DNA from 3 places in the Metabacillus dongyingensis genome. Region 1 is predicted to be linked to each of the others. Evidence: a T-box and tRNA genes for the amino acid it is inferred to sense, from the RefSeq annotation. Region 1 holds a T-box; the other regions hold tRNA genes.
What was found. A T-box is a leader RNA that pairs with one kind of tRNA and senses whether it is charged. The one in region 1 lies ahead of pheS (phenylalanine--tRNA ligase subunit alpha), so its partner is inferred to be a tRNA-Phe.

Region 1 (5,398 bases):
AGCCTGCTCCTTCCAGATAACGGCGAGCTTTGCGGCGGTTAGACTGATATTCAGTCAGTCTGCCTGGTGAAGATGCGCTGACCGGGAATGTTGATGGAATATTATCATAGCCATACAGTCTTGCTACCTCTTCAATTAAATCTTCTTCAATCGTAATGTCTCCGCGTCTTGTCGGAACAGTAACTGTAAACGTTCCGTTATCTTCCTTTATTTCAAAGCCAAGACGAGTGAAGATCGACTGAATTTCATTGACTGATATGTTCATTCCGAGCACTTTGTTGATTTTATCCACATGAATGCTGACAACAGCAGGCTCTGCTTCTAAACAGTTCACTTCTGCAGATCCATTTAATACTTCTCCGCCTGCAAGCTCCATCATTAATTGGGCTGCACGTTCTGCTGCAGCGCGGACACGGTTTGGATCAACGCCCTTTTCAAAACGCGCACTTGCTTCACTGCGAAGCCCATGATCCTTGGAAGCTTTGCGGACGGTTTGACCGTTGAAGTACGCAGACTCAAGCAGGATCGTTGTTGTATCTGAATGAACTTCAGAATTTTCTCCGCCCATCACGCCTGCTAGAGCAACAGGCTCTTTGCCATTTGTGATAACAAGATGTTCATGCGTAAGGACACGTTTCTGTCCATCTAGTGTGATGATTTCTTCCCCTGCTTCAGCAAGACGAACAAGAATTTCTTTTGAACCTAAGCGGTCATAGTCAAATGCATGCAATGGCTGACCGTATTCGATTAATACATAGTTGGTAATATCCACAACATTATTGTGCGGACGAATTCCTGCAGCCATTAACCTTGTTTGAAGCCAAAGAGGTGATGGAGCAATTCGTACATTGCGGATCACTTTAGCTACATATAAAGGATTCTCTTCTTTAGCCTCTACAGCTACAGTAATAAAATCAGATGCCTTTTCAGAAGCTTCCTCATGTGTAAGATCAGGATATGTGACACTTCTTCCTAAAATCGCCGCTACCTCGTGTGCGACACCAAGCATGCTTAAGCAATCTGAACGGTTCGGAGTTAACCCCAGTTCAAGAATCTGATCATCTCGGCTCAGTTCAGCTAGAGCATCTGCACCTGGCTGAACGTCATTCGGGAATACAAAAATCCCTTCAGAAAATTCTTTTGCCACAAGCTTTGACTCAATTCCGAGCTCCTGAAGAGAACAGATCATTCCGTTTGATTCTTCACCGCGCAGCTTAGCTTTTTTAATCTTAAAGTTTCCAGGAAGAACTGCACCCACAGTTGCAACTGCTACTTTTTGGCCTTTATCGACATTTGCAGCACCGCAAATGATTTGTACAGGCAGTTCTCCCCCGACATCGACTAAACATTTGTTCAGTTTATCTGCATTAGGGTGTTGTTCTTTTTCAAGTACATGACCGATGACAACACCGCTCATACCCTCGTTCAGCGCTTCAACACCTTCTACTTCAATCCCGCTTCTAGTAATCTTTTCTGCCAGTTCTTCTGCTGATATTCCGCTGAGATCAACGTAATTCTGCAGCCATTTATATGAAACAAACATCGGTAAACCTCCTTTTATGCTCTTTTAAATTGTTTTAAGAAACGTACATCATTGGTGTAATAGTGGCGAATATCATCAATACCGTATTTCAGCATCGCAATGCGCTCAGGTCCCATTCCAAATGCAAATCCACTGTACTTTTTCGAGTCAAATCCAGCCATTTCAAGCACGTTCGGATGAACCATTCCTGCACCTAAAATTTCAATCCAGCCAGTTCCCTTACATACATTGCATCCATGTCCTCCGCATGCAAAGCATGAAACATCAATCTCGACTGAAGGCTCCGTAAATGGGAAGAAACTTGGGCGCAAACGAATTTCTCTGTCCTCTCCAAACATCTTTTTAGCAAAGGCTTCCAGTGTTCCTTTTAAATCGCTCATGCTGATGTTTTCATCGATCACTAACCCTTCAATTTGAGTGAATTGATGAGAATGTGTCGCATCGTCGTTGTCGCGGCGGTACACTTTACCCGGACAGATAATTTTAACAGGACCTTGCCCTTTATACTTTTGCATCGTTCTAGCCTGAACCGGGGATGTGTGTGTACGAAGCAGCGTTTCATCAGTAATGTAGAATGAATCCTGCATATCCCTTGCAGGATGTCCTTTAGGAAGGTTCAATGCTTCAAAGTTATAATAATCCGTTTCAACTTCAGGGCCTTCTTCAACTGAATAACCCATTCCGAGGAAAAGATCTTCAATTTCCTCAATAACTGCTGTAATAGGATGATGGTTTCCTGATCGGACCGGGCGCCCAGGAAGTGTTACATCGATTGTTTCTGCTGCCAATTTTTCCTCAACCGCAGCTTCCTCCAGTCCCTCCTGTTTTGCTGCAATGCTTGTTGCAATGCTTTCGCGGACCTCATTTGCAAGGGCACCCATTAACGGACGCTCTTCTGCAGATAGTTTTCCCATACCGCGAAGCGCTTCTGTAATCGGTCCTTTTTTGCCTAAGTATGAGACACGGATGTCATTCAGGCTTTTTAAATCATTAGCTGTTTGTATTTTTTCAAGTGCTTCTAACTGAAGCTGTTTCAGTTGCTCCTGCATGCTGTTTCCTCCTTTATTTCAAATGATTGCTCATTTTTTTCCAAAATAAAAAACCCGCCCAAAAAAGGGACGAGTTGAATATCGCGGTACCACCCTTGTTAACAGCCCAAAAAGAAACAGCTGTTCACTTCGTTCTAAGATAACGGAATTGATCCGGAACATCTTTACATTCAAAAACCGAATGGTCCTGATGCCAGCTAAAGAGGTGAATTCATTTACTGCTGTCAAAAAAATGCTCTCAGTCACCGGCATTTTCTCCCTGATTGACGCTCCCGTAAACTACTCTTCTCTATCATCACTGTTAGAGTATGTAACTGTATCTTATTATAATGAAAAGAATATGTTCATGCAAGACTAGAAAAGCGGAATCGCCCGGTTAGCTCAGGCATGACAGATAAGGATCCGACAGAAAAGGCGCTTTTTGCCTTTACTGGCGGATCCGTTCTGGCAGAGGAGCTGGGCGATGGAGCTGGACAACACCGAAAAGCGGAACCGCTTGGTTAGCTCAGGCATGACAGATAAAAAATCCCCGGAAAAGTCCGGGTTTGACTTTATCGGGGATTGCGTTCCTGACCGAGGGGCTAGGAGGCAAAGCGAAAAGCGGCATGACTTCTAAAATCTCTAATAAAACTGCTAACCAAGCTCAGATTGGCAGAACATTTAGCCAAATATGAAATTTTATTAGCCAAAACTTCATATTTACTGGCGGAACATCCGTTTTATTTAGCGGATTCTGGAATTAATTTAGCCGTTTATTTTTGTTTAGCCGTTTTCTTTTCTATTTTGTAAAAACTCCAAATTTATTAGCTCCGTAAATTTAAAGTTGAGAAAATTTCACTATTTTTATTGATTCCCAATACAATGATACATTAGAATGCCCGCTGCAATTCCTGCATTTAAGGATTCTGCTTTTCCTAGAATCGGAATGTAAAGATTTTGATCAGTTTGCTGAAGATATTCTTTATTTACTCCGCTTCCCTCATTGCCAATAAGCAGACCAAATGAAGGTGCTGCTTCGGTTTTACGATAATCAACGCCATTTTGAAGCGAGGTTCCATATATAGAGACATTTTGCTGTTTAAGCTCTGGGATTGCCTGATTCAATTTTCTTTTTACGATTGGAATATGAAAGATTGATCCCTGACTGGAACGGACAACCTTTGAATTGTATGCATCCACGGTTCCGTCTCCAAGTATGACCCCATCCATCCCTGCTGCATCTGCAGTCCTGATGATTGTTCCCAGATTGCCCGGGTCCTGAATGGCATCTATCAGCACGACCTTTTTCCAGGCACTTATTTCGTGCTTTTCTGATTGAACACAGACTGCAGCTGCACCCTGCGGGGATTCTGTTTCAGAGATTGCTTTCATGATTTCTTTCGTGACATATATAATCGGCAGATCATCCGCATTCCAATGTGATGGAATGGATGCTTCTTCTGAAATGATCAATTCTTTAATCACTGATTTATCTTTTAAGGCTTCTTCTACTAAATGCAAGCCTTCAATTAAAAATGTATTCGTTGTGTCACGTTCTTTTTTGGTATGTAATTTACGCCATTGCTTTACCTTTTGATTTTGTACAGATTCAATTCGTTTCACGATTACTGCTCCTTTATAGCCGCTTTTCTTCTATATAATTAATGGACCTTAATATTCTGCTTTTAACTATTGTCTGCTGACCGCCCAACTTCTTGTCCAGAACGGCTTCGCCATAAATGTCAAAACCGGGCTTTTATGGCGGAGCCTTTCCGGTCTGTCGGAGCTAAACGGGCATTTTCACTTTTCTATATTATATCTTATAAAACATACATAAAAAACACAAAATAACGCAGGATATAGATAGGTAAATATTATAAGAGGTGGAGTGATTATCATGGATTTAAATTTAAGAAATGCCATTATCTCAAATGTATCAGGCAATGATCAAGGTCAGCTTGAGGATACGATTGTAGATGCAATTCAAAACGGCGAAGAAAAAATGCTTCCTGGCTTAGGCGTTCTGTTCGAAGTAATCTGGCAGAATTCCAGCGAGGATGAGAAAAATGAAATGCTGACGATTCTTGAAGAGGGTTTAAAGAAGAAATAAATGCTGGGCAGACTGCCCAGCATTTTTATGTTATTTAATCAAAGGTAATCGTTTTAACGGTTTCTTCGTCTAGACGTTTAATAACCTCAGTAATTAATTTCACTGCATTTTCATAATCATCCCGATGCAGCATGGCAGCATGAGAATGGATATATCTAGTAGCAATTGTAATGGAAAGAGCAGGAACGCCATTCGCTGTCATATGGATTGCACCTGAGTCTGTTCCTCCGCCTGCAATCGCGTCAAATTGATATGGGATGCTGAGTTCATCGGCAATACCGACAACAAAATCACGCAATCCTTTATGAGACACCATTGATGCGTCATAAAGAATAATTTGCGGGCCTTCACCCATTTTACTTGATGCTTCCTTCTCTGAAATTCCTGGTGTATCACCTGCGATTCCAACATCAACGGCAAATCCAATATCAGGCTGTATAGCATGTGCAGACGTACGTGCTCCGCGAAGCCCTACTTCCTCTTGAATCGTACCCACACCATATACAACGTTTGGATGTTCAGCATCTTTCAGCCCTTTTAAGACATCAATTGCAATTGCACAGCCGATGCGGTTATCCCACGCTTTCGCAAGCAGCATCTTTTCATTGTTCATAACCGTAAATTCAAAATACGGGACGATTTGATCTCCAGGCAATACACCGAACTCCATTGCTTCTTCACGGCTTGATGCCCCGATATCAATAAACATATCTTTAA
Region 2 (5,398 bases), 2.0 Mb from region 1:
GGGGCCCTCATCGGGTTACCGAATTCAGTCAAACTCCGAATGCCAAAGACTTGCTCCTTGGGAGTCAGACTGCGAGTGATAAGATCCGTAGTCAAGAGGGAAACAGCCCAGACCACCAGCTAAGGTCCCAAAGTATACGTTAAGTGGAAAAGGATGTGGAGTTGCTTAGACAACCAGGATGTTGGCTTAGAAGCAGCCACCATTTAAAGAGTGCGTAATAGCTCACTGGTCGAGTGACTCTGCGCCGAAAATGTACCGGGGCTAAACGTATCACCGAAGCTGTGGACTGTTCTTACGAACAGTGGTAGGAGAGCGTTCTAAGGGCGTTGAAGCTAGACCGTAAGGACTGGTGGAGCGCTTAGAAGTGAGAATGCCGGTATGAGTAGCGAAAGAGGGGTGAGAATCCCCTCCACCGAATGCCTAAGGTTTCCTGAGGAAGGCTCGTCCGCTCAGGGTTAGTCGGGACCTAAGCCGAGGCCGAAAGGCGTAGGCGATGGACAACAGGTTGATATTCCTGTACCACCTCCTCACCATTTGAGCAATGGGGGGACGCAGGAGGATAGGGCAAGCGCGCTGTTGGATATGCGCGTCCAAGCAGTTAGGCTGAGAAGTAGGCAAATCCGCTTCTCATAAAGGCTGAGCTGTGATGGCGAGGGAAATTTAGTACCGAAGTTCCTGATTCCACACTGCCAAGAAAAGCCTCTAGCGAGGTGAGAGGTGCCCGTACCGCAAACCGACACAGGTAGGCGAGGAGAGAATCCTAAGGTGAGCGAGAGAACTCTCGTTAAGGAACTCGGCAAAATGACCCCGTAACTTCGGGAGAAGGGGTGCTTTTTAGGGTTCATAGCCCTGAAAAGCCGCAGTGAATAGGCCCAGGCGACTGTTTAGCAAAAACACAGGTCTCTGCGAAGCCGCAAGGCGAAGTATAGGGGCTGACGCCTGCCCGGTGCTGGAAGGTTAAGAGGAGAGGTTAGCGCAAGCGAAGCTTTGAATTGAAGCCCCAGTAAACGGCGGCCGTAACTATAACGGTCCTAAGGTAGCGAAATTCCTTGTCGGGTAAGTTCCGACCCGCACGAAAGGCGTAACGATCTGGGCACTGTCTCAACGAGAGACTCGGTGAAATTATAGTACCTGTGAAGATGCAGGTTACCCGCGACAGGACGGAAAGACCCCGTGGAGCTTTACTGTAGCCTGATATTGAATTTTGGTACAGCTTGTACAGGATAGGTAGGAGCCTTGGAAGCCGGAGCGCCAGCTTCGGTGGAGGCATTGGTGGGATACTACCCTTGCTGTATTGAAATTCTAACCCACAGCCCTGATCGGGCTGGGAGACAGTGTCAGGTGGGCAGTTTGACTGGGGCGGTCGCCTCCTAAAATGTAACGGAGGCGCCCAAAGGTTCCCTCAGAATGGTTGGAAATCATTCGCAGAGTGTAAAGGCACAAGGGAGCTTGACTGCGAGACCTACAAGTCGAGCAGGGACGAAAGTCGGGCTTAGTGATCCGGTGGTTCCGCATGGAAGGGCCATCGCTCAACGGATAAAAGCTACCCCGGGGATAACAGGCTTATCTCCCCCAAGAGTCCACATCGACGGGGAGGTTTGGCACCTCGATGTCGGCTCATCGCATCCTGGGGCTGTAGTCGGTCCCAAGGGTTGGGCTGTTCGCCCATTAAAGCGGTACGCGAGCTGGGTTCAGAACGTCGTGAGACAGTTCGGTCCCTATCCGTCGTGGGCGCAGGAAATTTGAGAGGAGCTGTCCTTAGTACGAGAGGACCGGGATGGACGCACCGCTGGTGTACCAGTTGTCTTGCCAAAGGCATCGCTGGGTAGCTATGTGCGGAAGGGATAAGTGCTGAAAGCATCTAAGCATGAAGCCCCCCTCAAGATGAGATTTCCCATCACATTAGTGAGTAAGAACCCTGAAAGATGATCAGGTTGATAGGTCTGAGGTGGAAGCGCGGTGACGTGTGGAGCTGACAGATACTAATCGTTCGAGGACTTAACCACAGTCTAATAAAGTGTAAAACCTGAGTGAAACTTGTTATCAAACGTTATTTAGTTTTGAAAGAATAACTTCTTTCAAAAAAAAAGCTTGAAATCTTCGGATTTCATAGTATAATAATTTTTGTCACTATGTCTGGTGATGATGGCAAAGAGGTCACACCCGTTCCCATGCCGAACACGGAAGTTAAGCTCTTTAGCGCCGATGGTAGTTGGGGGTTTCCCCCTGTGAGAGTAGGACGTTGCCAGGCTAGTGAAAATATTATTCCGCAGTAGCTCAGTGGTAGAGCTATCGGCTGTTAACCGATCGGTCGTAGGTTCGAGTCCTACCTGCGGAGCCATTTTGGAGAGCTGTCCGAGTGGCCGAAGGAGCACGATTGGAAATCGTGTAGGCGGTAACCCGTCTCAAGGGTTCGAATCCCTTGCTCTCCGCCACTACTTATATAAATGGCCCGTTGGTCAAGCGGTTAAGACACCGCCCTTTCACGGCGGTAACACGGGTTCGAATCCCGTACGGGTCACCAATATCATTTTCACTGCGGAGGATTAGCTCAGCTGGGAGAGCATCTGCCTTACAAGCAGAGGGTCGGCGGTTCGAGCCCGTCATCCTCCACCATCTTTACTGAAATAAAGCAGCAAAAAAACTTCATTTATTATTGTCGCGGGGTGGAGCAGTCTGGTAGCTCGTCGGGCTCATAACCCGAAGGTCGCAGGTTCAAATCCTGTCCCCGCAACCAAATGGTCCCGTGGTGTAGCGGTTAACATGCCTGCCTGTCACGCAGGAGATCGCCGGTTCGATCCCGGTCGGGACCGCCATTCTCTTAATTAAAAAAGAATAAAATGGCTTGGTAGCTCAGTCGGTAGAGCAAAGGACTGAAAATCCTTGTGTCGGCGGTTCGATTCCGTCCCAAGCCACCATTTACACTTAAATGCCGGTGTAGCTCAATTGGTAGAGCAACTGACTTGTAATCAGTAGGTTGGGGGTTCAAGTCCTCTTGCCGGCACCACTTACAGTGTGGAGGGGTAGCGAAGTGGCTAAACGCGGCGGACTGTAAATCCGCTCCCTCCGGGTTCGGCGGTTCGAATCCGTCCCCCTCCACCATTTTATTAAAAGAATATAGGGGTATAGTTTAAAGGTAGAACAGAGGTCTCCAAAACCTCCGGTGTGGGTTCGAGTCCTACTACCCCTGCCAATTTAATTAATCTTATATAGTATAATGGCGGTTGTGGCGAAGTGGTTAACGCACCAGATTGTGGCTCTGGCATTCGTGGGTTCGATTCCCATCAGTCGCCCCATTTTTTACTTAATAGGGTTTTTATTTCTGTTTTGGGCTATAGCCAAGCGGTAAGGCAACGGACTTTGACTCCGTCATGCGCTGGTTCGAATCCAGCTAGCCCAGCCATTTTCAATCTAAAGTCATCTTTGTGCAGCTCCTGCATAAAATACATTACAATGCGATTTGCGGAAGTAGTTCAGTGGTAGAACACCACCTTGCCAAGGTGGGGGTCGCGGGTTCGAATCCCGTCTTCCGCTCCAATAGTTGAGGCGGCATAGCCAAGTGGTAAGGCAGAGGTCTGCAAAACCTTTATCCCCGGTTCAAATCCGGGTGTCGCCTCCAATTTTTATTTATCACCCTTGCCGGGGTGGCGGAACTGGCAGACGCACAGGACTTAAAATCCTGCGGTAGGTGACTACCGTACCGGTTCGATTCCGGTCCTCGGCACCATCTTCATCACAATTTCATTTGCCGGTGTGGCGGAATTGGCAGACGCGCACGACTCAAAATCGTGTTCCTCTGGAGTGCCGGTTCGACCCCGGCCACCGGTATCGAAATTTTATTACTTTCAATTACAAGTGAATTAAGTAATATCAACGTTTAAAAACGTCTCTACAGTTATTGTAGAGGCGTTTTTTTGTTGTCTTTTTATCTTTTTTTTACATGACATCCTCAAATGAAATCGTGTTCCTTAATCGTGTGCACCGTTGAAGGAGGAATTATTATGACAAGGCGTAAGAATGTTTTAAATGATGATGAACTGGCTGTTATTCAAAGTAAGTAAAAGCTTATGTAGAGACATTTAAAGATGCTATTCAATTGTTCATTAAGGATTGCGAATTTCGAAATTTAAGACCTCATACAATTCAATATTACTTGAATGGAATACAAGCATTTTTAAATCAACTTAAAGATCAGGGTATTGATATTACTTTATTGAAACCATCTAACCTAACTGAAGAACATATTAAAAACAATGTGATTCTCTATATGCGTAATTTTAAGGGTAGCAGAGTAGTTATTTAGAACAAAAAGAAAGCCACGAGTTTTGGAACAAATATTGGGTTTAAGAAATATTGACAGGTTGCTTTTTTTATTTTGTTCCGCAATCGGACACATTTATTGAAGACCAACTAATAAAACAATCCCTACCCTATCTTATTTTTTGCAAAATATATATATTATTTCGTTACTATCGGCAGTTACTGGAACTTCTTTTCCTAAGCCGGAGTTGATTTCAGAATGGTTAGCACTTATATTTAATATTAAAATTAAATTATTTAATATTTAAGTTCGATTTTATAAATTATTTTAAGTTGATATTTGATATTATTAAAAAACGTAGTATAATATGGTTAATAAAAGAAAGGAGCAAAACATGGCATATCCTTTACTCACAAATTGTCCGGTTTGCAGCGAATCATTAAAAATTACAAAGCTACAATGCGGACATTGTCAGACAACAATAGAAAATGAATTTGAAGCTTCAAAACTGTCTGCTTTAGGTCAGGAACAACTGCATTTTATTGAAACTTTCCTTAAATGCCGCGGGAATATAAAAGAAGTGGAGAAGGAATTAGGCATTTCCTATCCAACGGTCAGGGGTAAATTAGATGATATCATTTCCATCCTAGGATATAACGCACAAAAGAAACCGGGAGTCGATAAGAAAAAGATTGTTGGCCTTTTAGAAAAGGGAGAAATTACAGCGGAAGAAGCAATCCGTTTATTAAAAGAGGGGGAAGCAGAATGAAGGACGAAATTTCAAGGGTATTAACGATGATGGAAGAAGGAAAGATTGATAAAGAAAAAGCGAGTGAATTAATTAATATCCTCCGAGAAAAAGACCAGCCAGAACTTTTTTCATTAAAGAAAGAAGTACCATATGGCAATAAAATATTAAAGATTCGTGTTACCTCTGAAGAAGGTGATAATGTAAATGTGAATTTACCAATTAATCTGGTAAAAGCTGTTTTGAAAGTAGGTACAAATATTGCGGAAAAAATCCCCGAGGCAGAAAAATATGTAAAAGATATTAATGTTGACCTGCTCATCGAGGCAATCGAAAACGAATTGGACGGACAGATTGTTGATATCACCTCGGCTAACGGTGATAAAGTT
Region 3 (5,398 bases), 230 kb from region 1:
TTCGAGTCCTTCATGGCACACCATTTTCCTTAATATGCGGGTGTGGCGGAATTGGCAGACGCGCTAGACTTAGGATCTAGTGTCATTGACGTGGGGGTTCGAGTCCCTTCACCCGCATCATATTTTGCGGAAGTAGTTCAGTGGTAGAACACCACCTTGCCAAGGTGGGGGTCGCGGGTTCGAATCCCGTCTTCCGCTCTTACTTGCGCCGGGGTGGCGGAACTGGCAGACGCACAGGACTTAAAATCCTGCGGTAGGTGACTACCGTACCGGTTCGATTCCGGTCCTCGGCACCACTTGTTTCATAAATGCGCCCGTAGCTCAATTGGATAGAGCGTTTGACTACGGATCAAAAGGTTATGGGTTCGACTCCTATCGGGCGCGCCATATAACGGGAAGTAGCTCAGCTTGGTAGAGCACTTGGTTTGGGACCAAGGGGTCGCAGGTTCGAATCCTGTCTTCCCGACCATTTTCAACTTTTAATTAGGGGCCTTAGCTCAGCTGGGAGAGCGCCTGCCTTGCACGCAGGAGGTCAGCGGTTCGATCCCGCTAGGCTCCACCAATTATATAGAATTAATTGACTTTGTTCCTGGGGCGGTGTAGCTCAGCTGGCTAGAGCGTACGGTTCATACCCGTGAGGTCGTGGGTTCGACTCCCTCCGCCGCTACCAAAAAAAAGGACCTTTAGCTCAGTTGGTTAGAGCAGACGGCTCATAACCGTCCGGTCGTAGGTTCGAGTCCTACAAGGTCCACCATTCTATTTAGTCTTTCGGAGGTATACCCAAGTCCGGCTGAAGGGATCGGTCTTGAAAACCGACAGGGGAGTCAAATCCCGCGGGGGTTCGAATCCCTCTACCTCCTCCATTATTATTTTAAACAGTGAAATATCTTACTTCAGCAAACCGGTTAATATACAGCATAATCGGATGAGAAAGAACTTGATTATTATTATCGCGGGGTGGAGCAGTCTGGTAGCTCGTCGGGCTCATAACCCGAAGGTCGCAGGTTCAAATCCTGTCCCCGCAACCAAATGGTCCCGTGGTGTAGCGGTTAACATGCCTGCCTGTCACGCAGGAGATCGCCGGTTCGATCCCGGTCGGGACCGCCATTTTTACTAGATTTACGCAGTATTAGTAAAATGCGGTGAAGATTTAATTAATACAAATGGCTTGGTAGCTCAGTCGGTAGAGCAAAGGACTGAAAATCCTTGTGTCGGCGGTTCGATTCCGTCCCAAGCCACCATTTACCTTAATGATGTAAATGTTAAAAAAATATAATTGTGGCGGTTGTGGCGAAGTGGTTAACGCACCAGATTGTGGCTCTGGCATTCGTGGGTTCGATTCCCATCAGTCGCCCCATTTTTATATTCATATTGCGGGTGTAGTTTAATGGTAAAACTCTAGCCTTCCAAGCTAATGTCGTGGGTTCGATTCCCATCACCCGCTCCATAATGGGCCTATAGCTCAGCTGGTTAGAGCGCACGCCTGATAAGCGTGAGGTCGATGGTTCGAGTCCATTTAGGCCCACCATTTATGTTTTGGTAAAATAAGGTTTCAATATTATTCCGCAGTAGCTCAGTGGTAGAGCTATCGGCTGTTAACCGATCGGTCGTAGGTTCGAGTCCTACCTGCGGAGCCATATCTGGGGAAGTACTCAAGTGGCTGAAGAGGCGCCCCTGCTAAGGGTGTAGGTCGCGTAAGCGGCGCGAGGGTTCAAATCCCTCCTTCTCCGCCAGAAAGCCTGTTTTTGGCCCGTTGGTCAAGCGGTTAAGACACCGCCCTTTCACGGCGGTAACACGGGTTCGAATCCCGTACGGGTCATACTTAAAAGAGTGCTGCACATAGTGCAGCGCTTTTTTGTTGATTTTTATTGCTGAAACTTAGATTGTAAGATTGTAAATCGGTCAAGTCTACTATAGATTTTTTAAGTAATAGTCTTCGCTGGTTATGATTCAAGCTGTATCCGTCGTACCTGCTAACCGAAATGATTTTCCTGCTCGCAGATTGCCCTTCCAACTATCAAAAGTAGTGTTCTAGTTCGCCAGACTAATTCCACTTATTAAAAACAACTCAATATCATTCTGAAAACTCGTATAAAAATTCTGCTCATCAAACCTTCAGGACAGGTCATATAAAAAATGATTCACTTTCTATCCCCGGCCTAAAAAATATATTTTCAACAAATAATATAAATTTTTATAAAAATATCGAGACAGAAGGTTTCATTAATCACAAACAGAGGTATAAGTAATGGTAATAAAGAAAACAAAAGTGAAGAATAAAAAGATTTCGACAATTCTTACTCATTTTGTCGAATTAACTGTTTTTGTGATATAACTTTCTCGAATTATACTATCGGAATGTCATGTTAGAAATTCCTGTATTTTCTTACACATAATGAATTATTTAGTATATTTGACTGATGTTTTTTCGCCAAATTCTTCTATTATCCTTATTTCTTTCGTTTCTTTATTCGACATTTTTTTATAAGTCATTTTAAAAGAATAATTTTTTGAAAAATGAATAATGATTCATGACATATCATGTCAATAAGTAGAAGCGCTTACAAAAAAGGAAATCCTTCCTTCTGATTGAATTAAGAATTAAGATAACTTTATAGAAAGGGTGATTAGGAATGAATCTTGCTACGCCAACTGATTTTGAGGTTCATCTTTTCCATGAGGGAAATTTGTTTAAAGCTCATGAATTATTTGGTGCTCACAGCAGCGTACGGAACGGTGTTTGCGGTACTGTGTTTACTGTTTGGGCTCCTCATGCGCTTGAGGTGCGGGTTGCAGGTGATTTTAATCACTGGGACGGCTCGAATCACAAGCTTGAAAGAGTGAATGATCAAGGTATCTGGTCTGCTTTTATTCAGGATATAAAAGAGGGCGACCTTTATAAATACGAGATTATTACACAGAAAAATGAGAAAATTCTAAAATCTGATCCGTTTGCTTTTTATGCTGAGGTAAAACCTAATACCGCTTCGATTGTTTATGATCTGGCAGGATATGAATGGAACGATCAGAAGTGGCAGAAGAAGAAGCGTCAAAAGGAAATTTATAACCGTCCGATGTATATTTACGAGCTTAATCTTTGTTCTTGGAAAAAGAAAGAGGACGGCAGCCTTTATACATATTTGGAGCTAGCGGATATATTGATTCCGTATGTTCTCGATCATGGATTTACTCACATTGAGCTTTTGCCTATTATTGAACATCCTTATGACCGTTCATGGGGATATCAGGGAACAGGATATTATGCGGCTACAAGCCGGTACGGAACTCCTCATGAACTAATGAAATTCATAGATCTTTGTCATCAGAATAATCTTGGCGTCATCATGGACTGGGTGCCTGGCCATTTCTGCAAGGATGCTCATGGGCTTTATTATTTCGACGGGGAACCGACATTTGAATATAAGAGATATGAAGACCGGGAGAATGAGGTTTGGGGTACGGCTAACTTCGATTTAGGAAAGCCTGAGGTTCAGAGCTTCTTAATCTCAAATGCTCTTTTCTGGCTTGAGAAGTATCATATTGATGGATTCAGAGTGGATGCAGTAGCTAATATGCTGTACTGGCAGAATACAGAAGAGCCTCACGAGAACCCATTTGCCGTGAACTTTTTGAGAAAGCTGAATGAAAATGTATTTGCGTATGATCCTGGTGTTTTAATGATCGCAGAGGACTCAACAGACTATCCTTTAGTGACATCACCTACCTCTGATGGAGGGCTTGGGTTTAACTATAAATGGAACATGGGCTGGATGAACGATATCCTCAAGTACATGGAAGCTCCGCCTGAACAGCGGAAGCACCTGCATCACAAGGTATCATTCTCTTTGATCTATGCCTTTACTGAGAATTTTATCCTTCCGCTTTCACATGATGAAGTAGTTCATGGAAAACGTTCGCTGCTGAATAAAATGCCGGGTGATTATTGGCAGAAGTTTGCTCAATATCGTCTGCTGCTCGGGTATATGATGACTCATCCAGGCAAAAAGCTGCTGTTTATGGGCGGGGAGTTTGCCCAGTTTGATGAGTGGAAGGATCTTGAGCAGCTTGATTGGGTGCTTGATGATTTTGACATGCATCAAAAGGCAAGAAGCTATTTCAAGGAACTGCTGGCTGTTTATAAGAGACAGCGCCCTCTGTATGAGCAGGATCACTCTCATGAAGGCTTTGAATGGATTGATGTGAATAATTCCGAACAAAGTATATTTTCCTTTATCAGAAGAGGCCTAAAGCCTAATGAGCAGCTTGTTGTAGTCTGCAACTTCAGACCGCAAACCTACCACGATTATAAAGTGGGGGTGCCGGCTGATACAAAATACATTGAAATCATGAACAGCGACGACACTGTATTTGGAGGATCAGGCCAGGTTAATAAGAAAGATCTTAAAGCACAAGAAGGCATGCAGCATAATCAGCCTTATCACATATCAATGACCATTCCGCCTTATGGAATATCCATTTTACGCGCAGTTAAAAAACGAGAGGAGACAATCAACCATGGTGAAAAAAAAGTGCGTCGCAATGTTATTGGCAGGAGGAAAGGGTAGTCGTTTAAGTTCGTTAACGCAAAACCTTGCAAAACCCGCAGTTCCATTTGGCGGAAAGTACCGCATTATCGACTTTACATTAAGCAATTGCTGCAATTCAGGTGTAGATACCGTTGGGGTGCTTACACAATATCAGCCGCTTGTCCTGAATTCTTATATCGGGATCGGCAGTGCATGGGACCTGGACCGCAAAAATGGAGGAGTTACAGTGCTCCCTCCATATGCAGAATCATCAGAGGTTAAATGGTACAAAGGAACGGCAAGTGCCATCTATCAAAACATGAACTACTTAAAGCAGTATGATCCTGAGTATGTCCTGATTTTATCTGGTGATCACATCTATAAAATGGATTATTCGGAAATGCTTGATTACCATGTTGAAAAAGATGCAGACGTATCGATCTCTGTTAAAGAAGTCCCATGGGAAGAAGCAAGCCGCTTTGGCATTTTAAATACAGATGCAAATTTAGAAGTGGTCGAATTTGATGAGAAGCCTCAAAATCCTAAGAATAACCTTGCATCAATGGGTATTTATATTTTCAAATGGTCGATATTAAAAGACTTTCTGGAGATGGATGAACGGAATCCATATTCAAGTCATGACTTTGGCAAAGACGTATTGCCTTTGCTGCTTGATGAAAAGAAAAAACTTGTGGCTTATCCATTTAAAGGCTATTGGAAAGATGTCGGAACGGTTAAAAGTCTTTGGGAAGCCAATATGGATCTCTTAAATGAAGAGCCAGAACTTGATTTGTTTGATAATAACTGGCGGATATATTCTGTGAACCCGAATCAGCCCCCTCAATATTTATCAGAGGGTGCAGAAGTAACGG

Region 2: it has a tRNA-Phe gene. The T-box ahead of pheS (phenylalanine--tRNA ligase subunit alpha) is inferred to sense a tRNA for this amino acid. The anticodon was not compared.
Region 3: it has a tRNA-Phe gene. The T-box ahead of pheS (phenylalanine--tRNA ligase subunit alpha) is inferred to sense a tRNA for this amino acid. The anticodon was not compared.

Annotation. Positions count from the first base shown of each region.
Region 1 covers NZ_CP082944.1:3,792,013-3,797,410, forward strand. Annotated here, with positions in the region: gene pheT (phenylalanine--tRNA ligase subunit beta) at 1-1,543, opposite strand, end outside; gene pheS (phenylalanine--tRNA ligase subunit alpha) at 1,558-2,592, opposite strand; T-box leader at 2,655-2,897, opposite strand; gene K8L98_RS18860 (TrmH family RNA methyltransferase) at 3,436-4,194, opposite strand; gene sspI (small acid-soluble spore protein SspI) at 4,469-4,681, shown strand; gene K8L98_RS18870 (M42 family metallopeptidase) at 4,716-5,398, opposite strand, start outside.
Region 2 covers NZ_CP082944.1:693,510-698,907, forward strand. Annotated here, with positions in the region: rRNA gene K8L98_RS03545 (23S ribosomal RNA) at 1-2,006, shown strand, start outside; rRNA gene rrf (5S ribosomal RNA) at 2,136-2,251, shown strand; tRNA gene K8L98_RS03555 (tRNA-Asn) at 2,267-2,341, shown strand; tRNA gene K8L98_RS03560 (tRNA-Ser) at 2,346-2,435, shown strand; tRNA gene K8L98_RS03565 (tRNA-Glu) at 2,450-2,524, shown strand; tRNA gene K8L98_RS03570 (tRNA-Val) at 2,541-2,616, shown strand; tRNA gene K8L98_RS03575 (tRNA-Met) at 2,661-2,737, shown strand; tRNA gene K8L98_RS03580 (tRNA-Asp) at 2,741-2,816, shown strand; tRNA gene K8L98_RS03585 (tRNA-Phe) at 2,843-2,918, shown strand; tRNA gene K8L98_RS03590 (tRNA-Thr) at 2,932-3,007, shown strand; tRNA gene K8L98_RS03595 (tRNA-Tyr) at 3,018-3,102, shown strand; tRNA gene K8L98_RS03600 (tRNA-Trp) at 3,120-3,193, shown strand; tRNA gene K8L98_RS03605 (tRNA-His) at 3,221-3,296, shown strand; tRNA gene K8L98_RS03610 (tRNA-Gln) at 3,329-3,403, shown strand; tRNA gene K8L98_RS03615 (tRNA-Gly) at 3,463-3,537, shown strand; tRNA gene K8L98_RS03620 (tRNA-Cys) at 3,546-3,619, shown strand; tRNA gene K8L98_RS03625 (tRNA-Leu) at 3,639-3,727, shown strand; tRNA gene K8L98_RS03630 (tRNA-Leu) at 3,748-3,828, shown strand; gene K8L98_RS03640 (DUF2089 domain-containing protein) at 4,656-5,030, shown strand; gene K8L98_RS03645 (hypothetical protein) at 5,027-5,398, shown strand, end outside.
Region 3 covers NZ_CP082944.1:4,026,266-4,031,663, reverse strand. Annotated here, with positions in the region: tRNA gene K8L98_RS20105 (tRNA-Lys) at 1-23, shown strand, start outside; tRNA gene K8L98_RS20100 (tRNA-Leu) at 37-117, shown strand; tRNA gene K8L98_RS20095 (tRNA-Gly) at 127-198, shown strand; tRNA gene K8L98_RS20090 (tRNA-Leu) at 208-296, shown strand; tRNA gene K8L98_RS20085 (tRNA-Arg) at 311-387, shown strand; tRNA gene K8L98_RS20080 (tRNA-Pro) at 393-469, shown strand; tRNA gene K8L98_RS20075 (tRNA-Ala) at 487-562, shown strand; tRNA gene K8L98_RS20070 (tRNA-Met) at 594-670, shown strand; tRNA gene K8L98_RS20065 (tRNA-Ile) at 678-754, shown strand; tRNA gene K8L98_RS20060 (tRNA-Ser) at 771-863, shown strand; tRNA gene K8L98_RS20055 (tRNA-Met) at 952-1,028, shown strand; tRNA gene K8L98_RS20050 (tRNA-Asp) at 1,032-1,107, shown strand; tRNA gene K8L98_RS20045 (tRNA-Phe) at 1,166-1,241, shown strand; tRNA gene K8L98_RS20040 (tRNA-His) at 1,282-1,357, shown strand; tRNA gene K8L98_RS20035 (tRNA-Gly) at 1,374-1,447, shown strand; tRNA gene K8L98_RS20030 (tRNA-Ile) at 1,452-1,528, shown strand; tRNA gene K8L98_RS20025 (tRNA-Asn) at 1,563-1,637, shown strand; tRNA gene K8L98_RS20020 (tRNA-Ser) at 1,643-1,733, shown strand; tRNA gene K8L98_RS20015 (tRNA-Glu) at 1,748-1,819, shown strand; gene glgB (1,4-alpha-glucan branching enzyme) at 2,634-4,565, shown strand; gene K8L98_RS20005 (glucose-1-phosphate adenylyltransferase) at 4,519-5,398, shown strand, end outside.